DNA from 4 places in the Micromonospora sp. NBC_01699 genome. Region 4 is predicted to be linked to each of the others. Evidence: riboswitches for the same ligand, from Rfam matches in the RefSeq annotation. Region 4 holds a riboswitch; each other region holds the start of a gene.

Region 1 (4,173 bases), 2.0 Mb from region 4:
AGCAGTTGCGCGGCCCGATCCGGCCGGAGGTGACCGACGGTGACCTGGCCGCCCTGCGGCCGGGCACGGTGGCGGTGAGCCGCCGGCTGGCCGAGGCCCGCAACATCGGCGTGGGCGACCGGCTCCCGCTCGGCCTGCCCGACACCCTGACCGGCCCGACCGATCCGGTTGGGCCGACCGATCCGGTTGGCCCAACCGGCCCAACCGAGCCAACCGGCCCAACCGAGCCAACCGGCCCAACCGAGCCAACCGGCCCAACCGAGCCGACCGGCCCAACCGGCCCGACCGAGCCGACCGGTTCGTCCGGGGGCGACGGTGTGGGGGGCTCGTTGGTCGTGGTCGCGCTCTACGACGACGCTCCGACCAGCGGTACGGCGCTGGTCGAGTGGAGCCGGTTCACCGCCGCGTACGGTCCGGGCGCGCCGAACCAGTTGCTCATCGACCTCGCCCCCGGTGTCGGTACGGCAGCCGGGCGGCAGGCGCTCGACGGGCTGCTGCGGGCGTACCCGGTGGTGCGGTTGAGCAGTGCGGCAGACCAGGCGAACGCGTTGTCGGCCACGCTGGACGAGCTGCTCGGCATCTTCGCCGCGCTGCTCGGCATGTCGGTGCTGATCGCGCTCTTCGGGATCAGCAACACGCTCTCGCTGTCGGTCTTCGAGCGCACCCGGGAGTCGGCCACGCTCCGGGCGCTGGGCCTGTCCCGACGGCAGCTCGGGCGCATGCTGCTGGTCGAGGCGGCGCTGATCGCGCTGGTCGGCGCGTTGGCCGGGATCGCCCTGGGGGTGGGGGTCGGCTGGACCGCGGCACTCGGGCTGATCAGCAGCTACGGGCACGGGCTGCCGGTCGTACCGGTGGGGCAGTTGGCCCTCTGCGCGGGCCTGGCCTGCGGCGCGGCGGTCCTGGCCGGGCTGCTGCCGGCCCGCCGGGCGAGCCGGGCCCCGATCGTGGCGGCGATGGCGAACGAGGGCTGAGCCCTCGCACCCTTCCGGCACCCGGCCGGTTCGACTCGGTGGCACACATTGCGATATCAGCATATGTTGGGCTATAGCGGTACCGGCTGACGGAGGGTGTGTGCGTGGGCACGGGTCATGACCACGGCGCGCAGGCGATGCGCGCCGCCGAGCGGCACCGGGGACGGCTCTGGTCCGCCTTCGGGCTGCTCGTCGTTGTCATGATCGTCGAGGCGGTCGCCGCCCTCACCACCGGCTCGCTGGCGCTGCTCTCCGACGCCGGGCACATGTTCACCGACGTACTCGGAATCGGCATGGCACTGGCCGCGATCACCGCGACCCGGCACGCCACCGACGACCCGCAGCGGACCTTCGGCCTCTACCGGCTGGAGGTGCTCGCGGCACTGGCCAACGCCGTGCTGCTGTTCGGCGTCGCGATCTACGTGCTGGTCGAGGCCGCCCGCCGGTTCAGCCAGGAGCACCCGCCGACCGTGCTGGCCGGGCCGATGCTGGGGGTCGCCATCGTCGGTCTGCTGGCCAACCTGGTCGCCTTCGGGCTGCTGCGCGCCGGGGCACGGGAGAGCATCAACCTGCGCGGCGCCTACCTGGAGGCGCTTGGCGACACGCTCGGCTCGGCCGGGGTGATCGTCGCCGCGCTGGTGATCGCGAACACCGGCTGGTGGTGGGCCGACCCGCTGGTCGCGGTCGCGATCGGCCTGTTCATCCTGCCCCGGACCTGGCGGCTGGCCCGAGCCGCGATCCGGATCCTGGTGCAGGCCGCACCGGAGCACCTCGACGTGCCCACGGTCGCCGCCCGGCTCTGTGCCGTACCCGGTGTCGCCAACGTGCACGACCTGCACGTCTGGACGCTCACCTCGGGCATGGAGGTCGCCTCGGCGCACCTCACCCTGTCCGCCGGCGCCGAGGTCGGCGCGGTGCTGGCCGCCGCCCGCGGGGCGTTGCACGACGACTTCGACATCGCACACGCCACCCTCCAGGTCGAGCCGGGCAGCGCGACCGAGGGCTGCGGCCCCACCGACTGGTAAACCCCATCGGGTACGCCCGCCGCCCGGCCGGGTACGGCCGGGCACGCCCGTCACCCGCTTCGGTACGGTCGCGGACGGCACGGGTAGGTGGCGCTGCCGGTAGCGCTCCTTACCGGGCACCGGAAGGTGACCACTCTTCGCTTACCTTGGCCTTAATTTTTGTCGCCCGACCGGGTGAAATTTTATGGTTATATCCGGCATATCATTTCGATTCACTTTGATCCTCTGACAAGCGACCACTGTCCGTACTGGAGCCGGCCGGTAGGCTCGGCTCCGGTCATCGCCGGGCGGCGCCCTCCGGCGCCTGTGGTGACCGTCGCCTAATCGCACATGCGAGCCGGGGAACCATCGCGTCATTGGGGTGCATCCGCGTCAGCGGTAGGGATCTTCCGTCCCGAACCCGTCAGCTAACCCGGTCGGCGGCTGACGGAAGGACGTGCACCGAATGCCATTGTTGGCGCCCGTACGACCCCGCCATCCGCGCGCGGTCCGTACCGCGATCGCGATCACCCTCACCCTGTTGGCCGCCTCGGTCACCCCCACCGCCGCGCTGGCCGCACCCGCCCCCCTCGGCACCGCCCCCCTCGGCACCGCCCCGCTGACCGCCGCGAACGTGCTCGCCGCCGCCCCCGGCGGCACCGACGACGAGGGCGGCAGCGACAGCCTGCGAGAGCAGCTCGACGTCGCGGCCAAGGGCTACCTCGACGCCCAGGCGGCACTGGACAACTCCACCAAGCGGCAGCAGCAGCTCGCCGCGCACCTGGTCACCCTGGAGGCCGAAGTGGTCACCAGGACCCGGACCGTCGGCGAACTGGCCGGCTTGGCGTACCGCACCGGGCGCCTGGGGCCCCTCACCGCCCTGCTCAACAGCGACTCGCCGGACGGCTTCCTGGACCGTGCGTCCTCCCTCGGCACGGTCGCCGCCAACGAGGACCGCCAGCTCCGGGACCTGATCGAGGTACGGGACCAGGAGACCCGGGCCAAGGCGGCGATCGACAACGAGATCCGTGAGCAGCGCAAGCAGCTCGACATCATGGCCAAGCGCAAGCAGCAGGCCGAACGGGCGCTCGCGCTCGCCGGCAGCGGCGGCTCCAGCCCCGGCGTCACCGCCAGCACCACCTCCCCCACGGCCAAGCCGGCCCCCCGCAACTCGGACGGGTCGTGGCCGAAGGAGTCGTGCAGCGTCAACGACCCGACCACCACCGGCTGCATCACCCCGCGCACCCTCAACGCGATGAACCAGGCCAAGGCGGCCGGCTTCACCCGTTTCGTCTCCTGCTTCCGCAGCGGCGGCTCGGGCGAACACCCGAAGGGCCGGGCCTGCGACTTCGCGGCGGAGAAGGGCGGCTTCGGCGGAATCGCCACCGGCGGCGACCGGACGTACGGCAACAACCTGGCGGCGTACTTCGTCAAGAACGCCAGCCGCCTCGGCGTGCTCTACGTGATCTGGTTCAAGCAGATCTGGCTACCCGGCAGCGGCTGGAAGGCGTACAACGGCGGCGGCGACCCCTCCAGCGACCACACCAACCACGTCCACCTCTCCATGAACTAACCCCGCCCCTCCCCCTCCCCTCTCCCCCTCTCCCCCTCCCCTCGCGTGCCCCCGCGCCCGCCCCCGGGCGCGTCGATCTAGGGCAAATACGTGTGATTAGAGATCAAGTAACCCCCATTCGCCCTAGATCGGCGCCGTGAGGGGGGTGGGGGGCGGGGGGTGGGGGGTTAGGGGGTGGAGTTCCAGAAGCCGATGATGGTGGCGGTCCACCAGCCGAGTTGGGAGATCGTGGCGGCTAGGGCGCCGGGGAGTAGGCGGGACCAGTGCGTGGGGGTGTCGCCGAGGTTGGCGAGGCGGTCGCGTACGCGGCCCAGGAACAGCCCGTTGATCCCCACCGCGAGTACGGCGACCAGCTTGAGCTGCACCAGCCCGGACGAGGTGTCGGGGCGCAGTGCCGCACCGCTGACGACCAGGCCCACCAGACCGAGCCAGATCAGCAGGTGTGCCCCCTGCGCCATGCCCAGTACGGTGCCGAGCCGTTCCCGGCGCAGAATCCAGCGCAGGCTGAACCAATCCACGGTGAGTACGGCTCCGAAGCCGATCACGAGACTGGCCAGGTGACAGAACAGCGCGATCGACCGCCATCCCGGACCGACGGTGAGGTGCGGCGCGACGAGCACCACTA
Region 2 (4,173 bases), 1.3 Mb from region 4:
ACCACCGCGAGCCGGCCGACCAGGTCGCCGTACACCTCGAAGGCGTCGCCCCGGTCGAAGAAGTCGACCCCGAACAGGGCCGCGCCGACCAGCATCAGCAGCGCGTAGAGCACCAACCAGGTACGGATGACCGGCACGGTGGCCCGGTCCGGCGCGACGAGTTCCAACCAGACGAAGGCCAGCAGGCCCAGCGCGGCCGGCCAGTAACCGAGTCGCGGCGGCAGCGCCCGCCACCCCCGCCGCGGATCCCGTCGAACCAGCGCGGCACCGAGCAGATAGACCGTACGCAGCGGATTCAGCGACCGCCACACCGGTCCGAACAGCAGCGAGGCGGGCACCAGCCCGACCCAGAACACCACGTAGAACAGGCCCGCGGTGGGGTTGCGGTCGACATCCGGCCCGAAGAAGAGTCCGAGCGCGAAGTAGGCGGCGAACACCAGTCCCAGGCCACGCAGCGTCCACCGCCACCCGGCCGAGTCGACCAGCCGCGCGACCCGCTCCGGCAGCGGCCGACCCGCCTCGGGGTCGCCCAGCCTCGGCTCCCGCCACAACGCGCCCAGCACGACGAACGAGATGACCAGGGCCAGCGCCGCACCGGTCACCGCGTACGCGAACGGGATGGGCAGGTCCTGCCGCCCGCCGACCCCGTGAGCGAGCAGCTCGGGCACCGTCCTCATCGGACCAGTAGCTGGAACAGCAGCAGCCCGGACTCGTGCGTCTCGACCTCGAACAGGCCGTCCCGGTCCGCCACGAACTCGACCGTGGCCGGCTGACCGGCGGGAAGTTCGGCGCCGACGTCGTACCCGTGCACGTGCACCCGGTCCGGCACGTCGCTGGTCACGGTGATCCGGACCGACTGGCCCTTCTTCGCGTCCACCCGACCCGGCTGCGGCTCGGCGCGGCCCTCGGTGACGGTGATGGCCACCTCGACCGGGGCGCTCGCGTCCACCGGTTCGTCGGTGGAACCGCATCCGGTGCCGGCGAGGGCCAGCAGGGCCGAGCCGAACAGAGCGGCCAGTGCACGACGACGGCCGATAGAGAACATCATCACTGTCTCCCCAGTCAGCCGGTCCCGCCACATCGGGAAGCGACTGTAGCGTCTTGCCGGGCACAGCGGAAGCCACCATGATGGGCCGATGCGATCGACCCCCCTGGTCACCGTCCGCGCGGCATGCCGCCTGCTCGCCGTCGCGCTCGGCGCCACGATCGTGCTCGCCGTGACCGGCGCGCCCGCGTCGGCCCACGGTCAGCTCGCCGTCTCCGACCCGGTTGCCGGCGCCACCCTGTCGCGGCCGATGCAGGCGCTGGAGCTGTACTTCACCGAGGCTCCCACCGCCAACGCGTACTTCACCCTGACGACACCGAGCGGCGTACGGGTCGACGCCGGTTGGCAGCCCGGTCCGGACAAGCGGCTCGACCGCCCGGTCACCGAACTGAACCTGGTCAACGGCAAGTGGGAGCCGAAGCTCTATCACACCGGATACTCCGCGTTCGTCCAGGTTTCGCACTGGCCGGAGAAGGGCGAGTACACCGCCAGCTATCTCTCGGTCGCCTCCGACAGCGAGCCCGTACGCGGAACGGTGAAGTTCTCCTACTCCGGGGCGCCGACCGCCGCGCCGCAGGGCTGGACCGCACCGACGAACGCCGCCGACCCGGCCCTGCTCGCCGCCGCCGAGAACCCGGACCGGCCGGCCTCGGCCAATCCCGGCGCGGTTACCGGCAGCAGCACCGCACCGGCGGCGCCGGTTCCGGACACCGCGAGCGGCGCCACCGACGACGGCAGCCCGATGGTCTGGTTGTTGCCGGTGCTGCTCCTCGTCGGCGTGGCGGTCATCGTGGGCCTGACCCTGCGACCCCGGCGGACGGCACGGATCAACACCGGGCCGGCGAACCGCAGGCGACCGGTCACCACCGCCGCGGCCCGCCGTGCGGCGGCGGCCAGGAAAGCGGCGACCGGCTCCCGGTCCACCGGAAAGGCACAGCCGTCACGCAAACGCGGCAACCGCTGACCACGGATCGCCGGCCGCCGATCACTGACACGGATCACCGGCCGTCGACCGCTGATTCGACAATCGGCACCGCCGTCATTACAGCCGGTATCCACGTTAGTCAGAACGGCGAATGATAACCGAAAGTTGTTGTCCCATAACGCTTTTCGCACCGGACGGGCATGTCCACCGGTACGGATCACACGGTAGAATTCTTCGCGGTCAACGCCAATCGGCGCCAACCGGCGCCGGCGGGACCGTCGCCTAATCGTCCTTGGACGAACCGGGGAACCGAGTACGTGGGGTGAATCCGCGACAGCGGTAGGGATCACTTCCATCCCGAACCCGTCAGCTAACCCGGTCGGCGACCAACGGAAGGATCATGCATGACGGCACCCCTCCGCCGATGGTTCACGCCTGCCCTGGCATTGGTCACGACCCTGCTCATGGTGGCACCGTTCTCGGCTCCGGCCCTCGCCGCGCCGGCTACCCCGCCCGGGCCGGCCGAGTCCGACACGCCACTGCTGAGTGAGGTTCTTGAGGCGACCGGTCGCCGCTACCTCGAAGCGAAGGCCGCGCTCGACGCCTCGAAGAAGCGACAGGCCGTCCTCGCCACCGAGTTGGGGAAGGCCGAGGCGCAGATCGAGGAGCTGACCCCCCAGATCGCCGAGATCGCCGCCCGCTCCTACCGCACCGGCAAGCTCGGCGCCGTATCGGCGCTGCTCAACAGCGCCTCCCCGGACTTGTTCCTGCAACGGGCGGTCGCGATGGACGAGATGAACGCGGTCAACGACCAGAAGCTGCGCGAGCTCAACGCCGCCCGCGAACTGGCCGAACGTGCCAAGGCTCTGGCCGACGCCGAGGTCAAGGAGCAGGAGAAGCAGGCGACGGTGATGGCGCGGCAGAAGCAGGACGCCGAACGCTCACTCGCCCTGGTCGGCGGCAAGCGACTGACCAACGGCTTCGTCAACGCGAACTCGCCGGTGGCGAAGGCCGCCCCGCGTACGGCCAGTGGCGGTTGGCCGAGGGAGTCGTGCAGCAAGGACGACCCGACCACCGGAGGCTGCATCACCCCGCGCACGCTGCACGCGTACAACGAGGTGAAGAAGGCCGGCTTCAACCGTTTCGTCGGCTGTCACCGCAACGGTGGACCGTTCGAGCACCCGAAGGGCCGCGCCTGCGACTGGTCCCTGCTCAACAGCGGATTCGCTTCCGCCCGCAACCAGGACCAGCGGCTGTACGGCAACAACCTCACCGCGTTCCTGGTCCGCAACGCAGAGCAGCTCGGCATTCTCTACGTCATCTGGTACAAGCAAATCTGGTTCCCCGCCACTGGCTGGAAGTCCTACAGCGGCGAGAGCGACCACACCGACCACGTACACATGTCCATGCTCTAACCCCTCCCCCTCCCCGCGTGCCTCACCCCCTCGCCTCGTCGATCTAGGGCATATGGGTGCTTGTTGATCTCTATTCACCACCATTTGCCCTAGATCGACGGGGAGAGAGGGTGAGGGCACGCGGGGAGGGAAGGGGAGGGGAGGGGGTTGGAGGAGGATGACGTGTCATCCTTGGTGGGTATCATGGGTGGGTGGCGGCGAACGGGGAACGGTGGCTCAGTGAGCGGGAGCAGCGTGCCTGGCGTTCCTTCATCACGATGCAGATGGAGTTGCAGAGCCGGCTGAACCGCCAACTGCTCGCCGACACCGGACTCTCCGAGAGCGACTATGCCGTGCTGGTCCACCTCAGCGAGGCGCCCGGGATGCGGCTGCGGATCTTCCAGCTCCGGGCCCACCTCCAGTGGGAGAAGACCCGGCTCACCCACCACCTGGGGCGGATGGCCCGGCGCGGGCTGGTCGAGCGGGAGCCGTGTGTCACCGACCCCCGGGGCGCGTTCATCCTGATCACCGACACCGGTCTCCAGGAGATCACGCGGGCCGCACCGAAACACGTGTCGCACGTACGGCGCTGGGTGGTCGACGTACTCACTCCCGAGCAACTGGACGCCCTCGCGGAGATCTCCGACATCGTGCGGGCCGGATTCGAGCAGGACACCGAACCCGAACCCTGCGACACCGAAACCGCCGACCCGTTCGACGCGGAGCCCGTGCCCGGCGACCACTGACACCGGGCCTACGACGAGAACCGGCCCGTGCCCCGGGGGGCATGAGGCCGGACCTGCGCCGAA
Region 3 (4,173 bases), 470 kb from region 4:
CCTGGACGGGATGACCGGTCCGGACGAGTACACCGCGGTGAAGAGCGACAACGTCTACACCAACCTGATGGCGCAGCGGAACCTGCTGGCCGCCGCCGACGCGGTGACCCGGCACAGCGAGCACGCCTGGCGGCTGGGCGTGGACGACGAGGAGACCGCCGCCTGGCGGGACGCGGCGAACGCCATGCACATCCCGTACGACCCGGAGCTGGGCGTGCACCAGCAGGTGGAGGGCTTCACCCGGCTCCAGGAGTGGGACTTCGCGGGCACTCCGCCGGAGAAGTACCCGCTGCTGCTGAACTACCCGTACTTCGACCTGTATCGCAAGCAGGTGGTGAAGCAGGCCGACCTGGTGCTCGCGATGCACTGGCGCGGGGACGCGTTCACCGCGGAGGAGAAGGCCCGCAACTTCGCCTACTACGAGCGGCGTACGGTTCGTGACTCGTCGTTGTCGGCCTGCACCCAGGCGGTCCTGGCGGCCGAGGTGGGGCACCTCGAACTGGCCCACGACTACCTGGGCGAGGCCGCGCTGATGGACCTGCACGACCTGAACCAGAACACCCGCGACGGGGTGCACGTCGCCTCGCTGGCCGGGGCGTGGATCGCGCTGGTCGCCGGTTTCGGCGGGATGCGCGACCACGGGGACCTCCTGTCGTTCGCCCCCCGACTGCCGAACCGGATCGACCGGTTGGAGTTCTCGCTGGTCTGGCACGGGCACCGGCTGCGGGTTGACGTACGCGAACGCGACACCACGTACGCCCTGCGCAACGGCGACCGGAACGGGTCGGTGGAGCTGTTACACCACGGGGAGAGGGTCGAGGTCGGCTGCGACGAGCCGGTGACCAAACCGAATCCGGAGCCGCAACCGGTCGGTCCGGCGCCACAGCAGCCGCCCGGTCGGGCGCCGGCCCGGCGTGCCTCGGTCGCGGAGACCTCGGGTTCGGGGACCCCGGTGAAGAACGAGGTCGCGCCGAGCGAAACCCGCAACTGACCGGGCCCGGACCCGGCATCCGGCACCGGGATCAGAGCAGGGACAGGTGTACGTGGTTGGTGTGGTCGCTGGACGGGTCGCCCTTCGCGGACGAGTACGCCTTCCAACCGGTGGCCGGGAACCAGATCTGCCGGTACCAGATCACGTACAGGATGCCGAGCCGGTCGGCGTTGCGGACGAGGAACGCGGCGAGGTTGTTGCCGTACGTCTTGTCGCCGTCGGTGGCGTTGCCGCCGAACCCGCCGGGTTGCGCGGAGAAGTCGCAGGCCCGGCCCTTCGGGTGTTCGAACGGCCCGCCGGCGCGGTAGCAGGAGACGTACCGATCGAAGCCGAGCCGTCGTGTTTCGGTCAGCGCGTGCAGGGCGCGCGGGGTGAGGCAGCCGACGGTGGTCGGGTCGTCGCGGTTGCAGGACTGCGCCGGCAGGGAGCCGTCCCGGTTGCGCGGCGCGGGTGCCGCGACCGGTGAACTGGCGTTCACGAAACCCTCGGTGGCCGCGCCGCCGACCAGGGAGAGGGCGCGTTCCGCCGCCTCCTTCTGCGCGGCCATCACGGACAGCTGCCGCTGCTCGTCGGCCACCGCGGCGTCGGCCGCCGCCTTGGCCCGGCTGGCCCGGTTGCGGGCCTCGTGCAACCGGCGCAGCTTGCTGTTGTCGCGCTGCGCGATCAGGTCGAGTCCCTCTGCCCGGTCCATGAAGTCGTCCGGCGAGGCGCTGCCGAGCAGCGCGCTCAGTGGTCCTATCCGGCCGATCCGGTAGGCGCTCACCGCGACCTCGCCGACCTCGGGGGCGAGCTGGTCGAGCTGTGCCTCGATCTGCCGCAGCTCGTCGGCGTACGCGGCCTGGCGTTTGCGGGCGTTCTCGACGGCGACGCTCGCGGCGGCGTATCCACGCCCGGTCGATTCGAGTACGTCGCGTAAGAGGGGGTTGCCGCCCTCGTCGCCGAGTGTGGTCGGCGGCGAGGGTGTGGCCGAGGCGGGCCCGGCCGCGACCGCCGCGCCGCCCACCAGCATGCTCACCGCGGTGAGCAGGGTCAGAGCCAGCGAGAACCGCTGACGTCTGGATCTCGTCATGCACGTTCCTCCCGTCGGCCGCCGACCGGGTTAGCTGACGGGTTCGGGACGGAACTACCCCTACCGCGTGTGCGGACTCACCCCGACTACCTGGTTCCCCGGTTCGCCGGTGACGGCGATTGGGCGGCGGTCGTCGCCGACAGCAGAGGGGGTACCACCGGGTCGGAACCGAGGGTGACATTACCGGATCAGACGGACTTAGCAGCCGAATTCAGGGTCGCGGTCGAGGATTTCTCCTGCTAGGCGTACCACCGGCCGCCCCGCCGGTCCACGGGTCGGTGACCGACCCCGGCGGGCCTCACCAGGAGTGCCCGCCGGGGTTCGTCGGAGCGAACGTTCACGCCGCTGCGGCGCCCGGAATTTCCGGTGCCGGGCGCGGCGCGTCGTCACGTCAGCGGCGGTCCCCGGTCGAGGGGACGCCCGTCGGGTCGTGCGGGGTCACCCGGCGCGGGTCGTCCGAGGCTCGTGCCTGTGCCGCCTCGTCCGCCCAGTCCCGCCCCGCGTCCTTACGCTTGTCCCGTTTGTCGCCGGCCGGACCCGTGTCGGCTCGACCGGACTCCGACCTGGCGGATTTGTGGTGGGTCATGGCATCCTCACGATCGCCTCAGCGCGGGCCGCTACCGGCTCCGCCGTGGTCTTCCTGCCTGACCCGGTTCGCCTTCCCGAGCGGGGAGCCCGGCAAACGGTGATTGCCGGGCCGACGGGCGGTTGTTCCACCCGTAGCCGGGTACCGGACAGCAGGTGAACACAGTGACGACCGAAACCACCGTCTGGGCCGGGGAGGTGCAGCTCACCGCCGACCTGGTCACCCCCACCGAGGGGGCGGTCGGGGTGGTGCTGTTCGCCCACGGCAGCGGCAGTTCCCGGCGCAGCCCGCGCAACGTCGCGGTCGCCCGGGTGCTGAACCAGCGCGCCCTCGCGACCGTGCTGGTCGACCTGCTCAGACCCGAGGAGGAGCGGGCCGACGAGCAGACCGCCGAGCTGCGCTTCGACATCCCGATGCTCGCCGGACGGCTGGTGGGCGTGATCGACTGGCTGCGCACCGAGCCCGACACGGCCGCCCTGCCGGTCGGACTGTTCGGAGCGAGCACGGGTGCCGCGGCGGCGCTGGTAGCCGCGGCCGAGCGGCCGGAGCACGTACCGGCGGTCGTCTCCCGCGGCGGCCGCGCGGACCTGGCGGGTCCGGCCCTTTCCCGCGTACGGGCGGCGACGTTGCTGCTGGTCGGCGGTCGCGACGAACAGGTGATCCAGTTCAACCAGCAGGCCCGTGACGCGCTCGGCGGGGCAGTGGAACTGCGGATCATCCCGGACGCGACCCACCTGTTCCCGGAGCCCGGCGCGCTGGAGCAGGTGGCCGACCAGGCCGCCGACTGGTTCGCCGAGCGCCTACCGAGCTTCGGCGCCGCGCCCTGACCGGCGGCCGTCACCGGACTCACGCCCCGGCCCGTTCGTCGCCGGGATTGGCGGGTAACCACTGGCATGCACATCGGAATCATCGGCGCCGGGAGCGTCGGCGCAACGCTCGCCCGTCGGCTCGCCGCGGCCGGTCACGAGATCGCCATCGCGAACGCGAGCGGCCCACAGAATCTTCGGGATCTGGTGGGCGAACTCGGACACCGCTCGCACGCGGTCAGCCCCTCGGAGGCGGCCCGGTTCGGCGATGTGGTGATCGTCGCCGTGCCGTTCGGCCGGTACGACGAACTGCCCACGGCGGAGCTGAAGGGCAAGCCCGTCATGGACACCGGGAACTACACGCCGGAGCGGGACGGGGAGTACCCGGACCTGGAGCAGGACAGGGTCACCTCCAGCGAGTTGGTGCAGCAGCACCTCCGCGGTGCGAACGTGGTCAAGGCGTTCAACACCCTGCACGCCGAGCACATGCGCGACCACGCCCGCCAGTCCTCGGCCCAGGAGCGCTACGGCATTCCGATGTCCGGGGACGACCCGAAGGCCAAGCGGGCCGTCGCGGACCTGATCGAGGAACTCGGCTTCCAACCGGTGGACGCCGGTGATCTGGCGGCGGGCGGCCGGAAGCAGCAGCCGGGCGGCATCACCTACGACGCCGACTTCACCGCCGACGAGCTGGTGGAGGCGTTGCGCCAGGACTCGTGAG
Region 4 (4,173 bases):
GTTGGTGCTCTGGCATGGCGCGAACCGGACGACCGGCGGCCGGTTCGCTGGTTCCGGGCGCGGGGCACGCTACCGTGGCCAGCATGGCGCCGAGAACGAGACCACGGGATGAGCGGTTCACGATGCCGCTTCTCACTGCCCACGCGGCGGGTGTGCACCTCGGTATCCCGGCGAGCACTATCAAGCAGTGGATCCGCTACGACGGTCCTGAACAACCGGCCATGCACTCGGTGGCACCCGAAACCCCGCACGGACCACGGTTGCCCTTCATCGCCCTGGCCGAGGCCCAGATCCTGCGCGAGCTCCGCAACACCGGCCTTTCGATGGGGCAGATCCGAGCCGGAGTGGCACGCCTACGGAGCGACACGGGCGAGGAGTACGTCCTGGCCACGAACACCATCGCGAGCGACGGCGGGGAACTGCTGTACAACGCGGCGACATCGGTCGCTCCCGAGTGGGTTCGTGCCCGCGACGGCCAGATGACGTTCCGACAGGTCGTAGAGGCTGCGACCTCGTGTGGTTCGCGCGCACCGACCACCACCGTCGCGACGGCCGGATGCCCGAACGCGAACTGGATCGCCGCCGCGAGCGGCGGCACCCCGTACCGGGTGCAGATCTCGCGTACGGCCAGGACGCGGTCGAGCAGGGCGTCGGGCACGTCGGCATAGCCGTACGCGGCACCGGTTCGGGGTTCGGCAAGCAGACCGGCCTGGAAGACTCCCGCCGCCATCACCGCCACCCCGCGCTCGACGCAGAGCGGCAACAGGTCGGCCAGCCCCGGAGCGCTAGCTGATCGCCCTGAGCGTCGGCGGGACCGGTGTGCCGACCGGGTACTCCGGGTCGCGGCCGGCGCGTACCTCCTGCGCCCAACGTAGCTGCGCGCAGCCGTCCGGGGTGCAGCAGGCGCAGGTGCCGGGGGCGTAGGAGGTCCCCCGGTCCTGGTGCTGGGCGATGGTCATCGCCGCCGCCTCCCAGATCCCGGCGCGGGTCAGCGGTTCGTCGACGCGGCTCACGGAACGAGCACCTGACCGGTCATGGCCACCACCTGGGCCTTTCGTTCGGGGTGCCGGCGCACGGCGGCGGCCGACTCGGAGTGACGGCAGGGGGCGGAGTCGGCCACCCGGACCTCGCGGTCGTCGGTGCCCGCCCGATCGGCGAGGTCCATGGTCACGACAGGGACAACGCACGCGTCCCTGGATGGTTGTGGCAGGACGGCCACCGTCCCACTGGTACGGACAGCCCCGGGCACCAACCGGAACGGCTGGCACCCGGGGCCGGGGGGAGAGTGGGTCAGGCTGAGTAGCCCCGAGTAGCCATCCAGTTGGCCAGGTCGATGGTGGTCATCCAGTAGGAGCTGACCCCGTTGACGTACGCCGGGTCCGCGATCTGCACGGTCCGTCCGCTGTCGCGGTAGCCGACCACGGTGAGGTAGTGACCCCCGTCGTACGCGTGCCAGCCGCCGTCGACGTCGGTCGCCGAACCGACGATGTTCGCCACGACCGCGTACCCGCTGCTGACCGCGTGTACGACGTCCGCCTGGAGCCGGTCCATCTGGGCCGGGGACGGGGTCCCGGGGATGAAGGTGCTCCGGTAGAAGTCGGTCTTGGCCAGGGCGTTCAGTCCTCGGGTGGTGTCGTCGGCGGAGTTGGTGCCGTTGAAAGTGGTGCCCAGGGCGGCGGCGACGTCGTCCTGGCTCGGCTGGCGGTCACGGGCGGTCAGGGCGATCCGGGCGGCCGCCGGGCCGCAGTACCAGCCGTTGATCTGCGCCTCGTAGTCGTAGTCGAGCACCTTCGACGCGGGCGGAGCCGCCTTCTTGACCGCCTTGACCGGCGTCGCCGGGGCCTTGGTGGTGGCGGGCGGAGCCGACGAGGGCGCCGCCGGTGCCGGTGCCGCCGACGAGGCGCTCGGGGTCGGGACGACCGGGCTGGGCGTGATCAGGCTGGGCGCGACCTCGGCGCCGGCCTGGCCGCCCAGCCTCTCGGCGACCGCGACCGTCTCGGGGTTGGTCGGCGCGGCCGACCCGTTGTTCTGGGTGAGCATGATGCCGGTGGTGAGACCCACGGCGAGAACCGCGGCGGAGACGACGCTGGCCCGGTACGGGTTGGCGGTCACGACGCGTCGGAGTTGCTGACGATGCTTCATATAAATCCTCCGCAGATGTGCCGATCTGCGATCGGGGGCACATGATTCGGGATGGCGTTCTTCTCTGCCGGGGCCGGTTCGCGTGACGTCGTACGCGTTATCGGCGGGGCGGATTCACCGCCGGCCGTCGAGTCCGGATCGGGGCGTGCGGAACCGCCACCGCGAAGCGGTGGAATGCGTCACCGGATGAACGTCGCCGACGAAATTGCCGCCGAACGGTTCTGGATCACCCACCGGTCACGCGCGTCCTCGCGCCACCGACCGCGTACGCGCTCACGCGTCGTCGGTCGTCGGACGGCCTAGCGGGCTACCTTCGCGGGCTGCGCCGCTGTGCGGGCGAGCCGGGGCAGGTGGCGGAGCGGACCGGGGGGATCGAGGGATTGACCACGGCAGGTACGGCGCTGCACGAGCATGTTCTCCTTCCGATACCGCCTACCGGGTTAGCTGACGGATTCGGGCGGGAAGCTCGCCCTACCACGAACCAACGGTTCGCGGATTCACCCCAGAACTACTGTGGGTCCCCGGCTCGTAACAGTTACGACTCAGCGGGCCTGTTCCGGTGTCACCCGCGGTGACTAAGGGCCGGACCAGACGGGCTGACGTTACTGGGCGGCTTCTGTTCCTGCCAACCCCCACTGGCCTGCTTAAACCGTGACCCACGCCGCTTCTTTCCGGTGTTTCGGGTCTATCCCCATGATCACGGAGAGTGGTTGTCGCCGGAGTGACCAGTTTGGCTGTGGCGGGCGTACCCGCTTGTGTTCCGCAGATAGAGGGTGTCGGATTTGCCGACCCGGTGACCCTTGCCGCCGGATGTCCGGTTCAGAGAATTGTCCGTTGGGCGGATTCGGGCCGGTCCCCTCGTCCCCGGTGCCCGGCCCGGCCGGCCCGGTGCACCGTCCGTCCCGCCGCCGACGCACGCCGGCGGACGAACGAAGCGGTCCGGGCGCGATCCGGTGGGCACGAAATGACGTTCATCATCGGATGGAAACGTCGACAGGTCGGCCGGGCGAGTGAATGGAACGGCTTCCCGAAAGCGAAGAATAAACGTCTGCGGGAATGGGCGTACAGCGACATTCGCGGCCGCGTACCCGGTCGTCATCCGTTGTTTCGCCCACCGGCGGCGGTAGGCCGGGTCAGACAGGGTACAAAGACACCGAGTCACCCGATCTCTGGAAGGACCTTTCGATGAACCTTGAGCGAGCGATCGCGCCGGACCCGTACGACCTGCTGCCGCCGGTGCCGGCGTTCACCCTGACCAGCGACGACGTACGCGACGGCGAGCAGTTGGACGACGAGTTCGTCCACTCCAGCCTGGGCGGTGGCGACCTGTCGCCGCAGCTCGCCTGGTCCGGGTTCCCGGACGCGACGCGCAGCTTCGTGATCACCTGCTACGACCCGGACGCGCCCACCACCAGCGGTTTCTGGCACTGGGTGCTGGTCAACGTCCCGGTATCGGTCACCCAGTTGCCGCGCGGCGCGGGCAAGGCCGGGTCCGTCGAGGGCGGGGCGTTCGCCGTCCGCAACGACTACGGCACCCAGGAGTACGGCGGTGCGGCGCCGCCGGCCGGCGACCGGCCGCACCGGTACCTCTTTGCCGTACACGCCCTCGATGTGGACAAGCTTGACCTCACGCCGGACAACAGCCCGGCGGTCGTCGGCTTCAACCTGACCTTCCACACCCTGGCACGGGCGGTGATCCGGCCCACGTACCAGGTCAAGGGCTGAGCTGACCGGAGTAAGTGGACGGCCGACACCGGGGACGGGTTGAACGGTGTCGGTCGTCGCTCTCCTGGTCGGTCGGGCCAACTACGCGCCGGGCACCCGGGCGACGGCGAAGACCGACTGTCCGAACGGTGGCCGCACGATCTGCTCGGCCGCCTTGGTCACCGGCAGCACCAGGCTGTCGTAGACCTTCACCATCGGGCCTTCCTTCGGCATCAGCCGGAACACGTTCGTCGCCATGTAGTAGCCGATGAGGCCCAGAGCGTTCGCGTAGTGCAGCCGCTCCACGGTCAGCCCCGCGCCGAGCAG

The links. A riboswitch is a leader RNA that binds a small molecule or an ion and turns the genes downstream of it on or off. The one in region 4 is predicted to bind cyclic di-AMP.
Region 1: another riboswitch for cyclic di-AMP. It lies ahead of OG792_RS25315 (coiled-coil domain-containing protein); the one in region 4 lies ahead of OG792_RS34280 (C39 family peptidase).
Region 2: another riboswitch for cyclic di-AMP. It lies ahead of OG792_RS28425 (coiled-coil domain-containing protein); the one in region 4 lies ahead of OG792_RS34280 (C39 family peptidase).
Region 3: another riboswitch for cyclic di-AMP. It lies ahead of OG792_RS01885 (coiled-coil domain-containing protein); the one in region 4 lies ahead of OG792_RS34280 (C39 family peptidase).

What each region holds. Positions count from the first base shown of each region.
Region 1 is NZ_CP109199.1:6,237,674-6,241,846, forward strand. It holds gene OG792_RS25305 (ABC transporter permease) at 1-971, shown strand, start outside; gene OG792_RS25310 (cation diffusion facilitator family transporter) at 1,076-1,996, shown strand; cyclic di-AMP (ydaO/yuaA leader) riboswitch at 2,304-2,434, shown strand; gene OG792_RS25315 (coiled-coil domain-containing protein) at 2,442-3,548, shown strand; gene OG792_RS25320 (hypothetical protein) at 3,716-4,173, opposite strand, start outside.
Region 2 is NZ_CP109199.1:6,932,273-6,936,445, forward strand. It holds gene OG792_RS28410 (hypothetical protein) at 1-677, opposite strand, end outside; gene OG792_RS28415 (hypothetical protein) at 674-1,048, opposite strand; gene OG792_RS28420 (copper resistance CopC family protein) at 1,137-2,009, shown strand; cyclic di-AMP (ydaO/yuaA leader) riboswitch at 2,240-2,371, shown strand; gene OG792_RS28425 (coiled-coil domain-containing protein) at 2,375-3,385, shown strand; gene OG792_RS28430 (MarR family winged helix-turn-helix transcriptional regulator) at 3,577-4,110, shown strand.
Region 3 is NZ_CP109199.1:406,765-410,937, forward strand. It holds gene OG792_RS01880 (glycoside hydrolase family 65 protein) at 1-991, shown strand, start outside; gene OG792_RS01885 (coiled-coil domain-containing protein) at 1,023-2,060, opposite strand; cyclic di-AMP (ydaO/yuaA leader) riboswitch at 2,064-2,196, opposite strand; gene OG792_RS01890 (hypothetical protein) at 2,452-2,646, opposite strand; gene OG792_RS01895 (dienelactone hydrolase family protein) at 2,802-3,473, shown strand; gene OG792_RS01900 (NADPH-dependent F420 reductase) at 3,540-4,172, shown strand.
Region 4 is NZ_CP109199.1:8,218,102-8,222,274, forward strand. It holds partial or broken gene OG792_RS34890 (hypothetical protein) at 123-329, shown strand; partial or broken gene OG792_RS34895 (aldo/keto reductase) at 557-730, opposite strand; gene OG792_RS34270 (hypothetical protein) at 786-1,013, opposite strand; gene OG792_RS34275 (hypothetical protein) at 1,010-1,171, opposite strand; gene OG792_RS34280 (C39 family peptidase) at 1,291-2,142, opposite strand; cyclic di-AMP (ydaO/yuaA leader) riboswitch at 2,557-2,700, opposite strand; gene OG792_RS34285 (YbhB/YbcL family Raf kinase inhibitor-like protein) at 3,328-3,867, shown strand; gene OG792_RS34290 (class I SAM-dependent methyltransferase) at 3,949-4,173, opposite strand, start outside.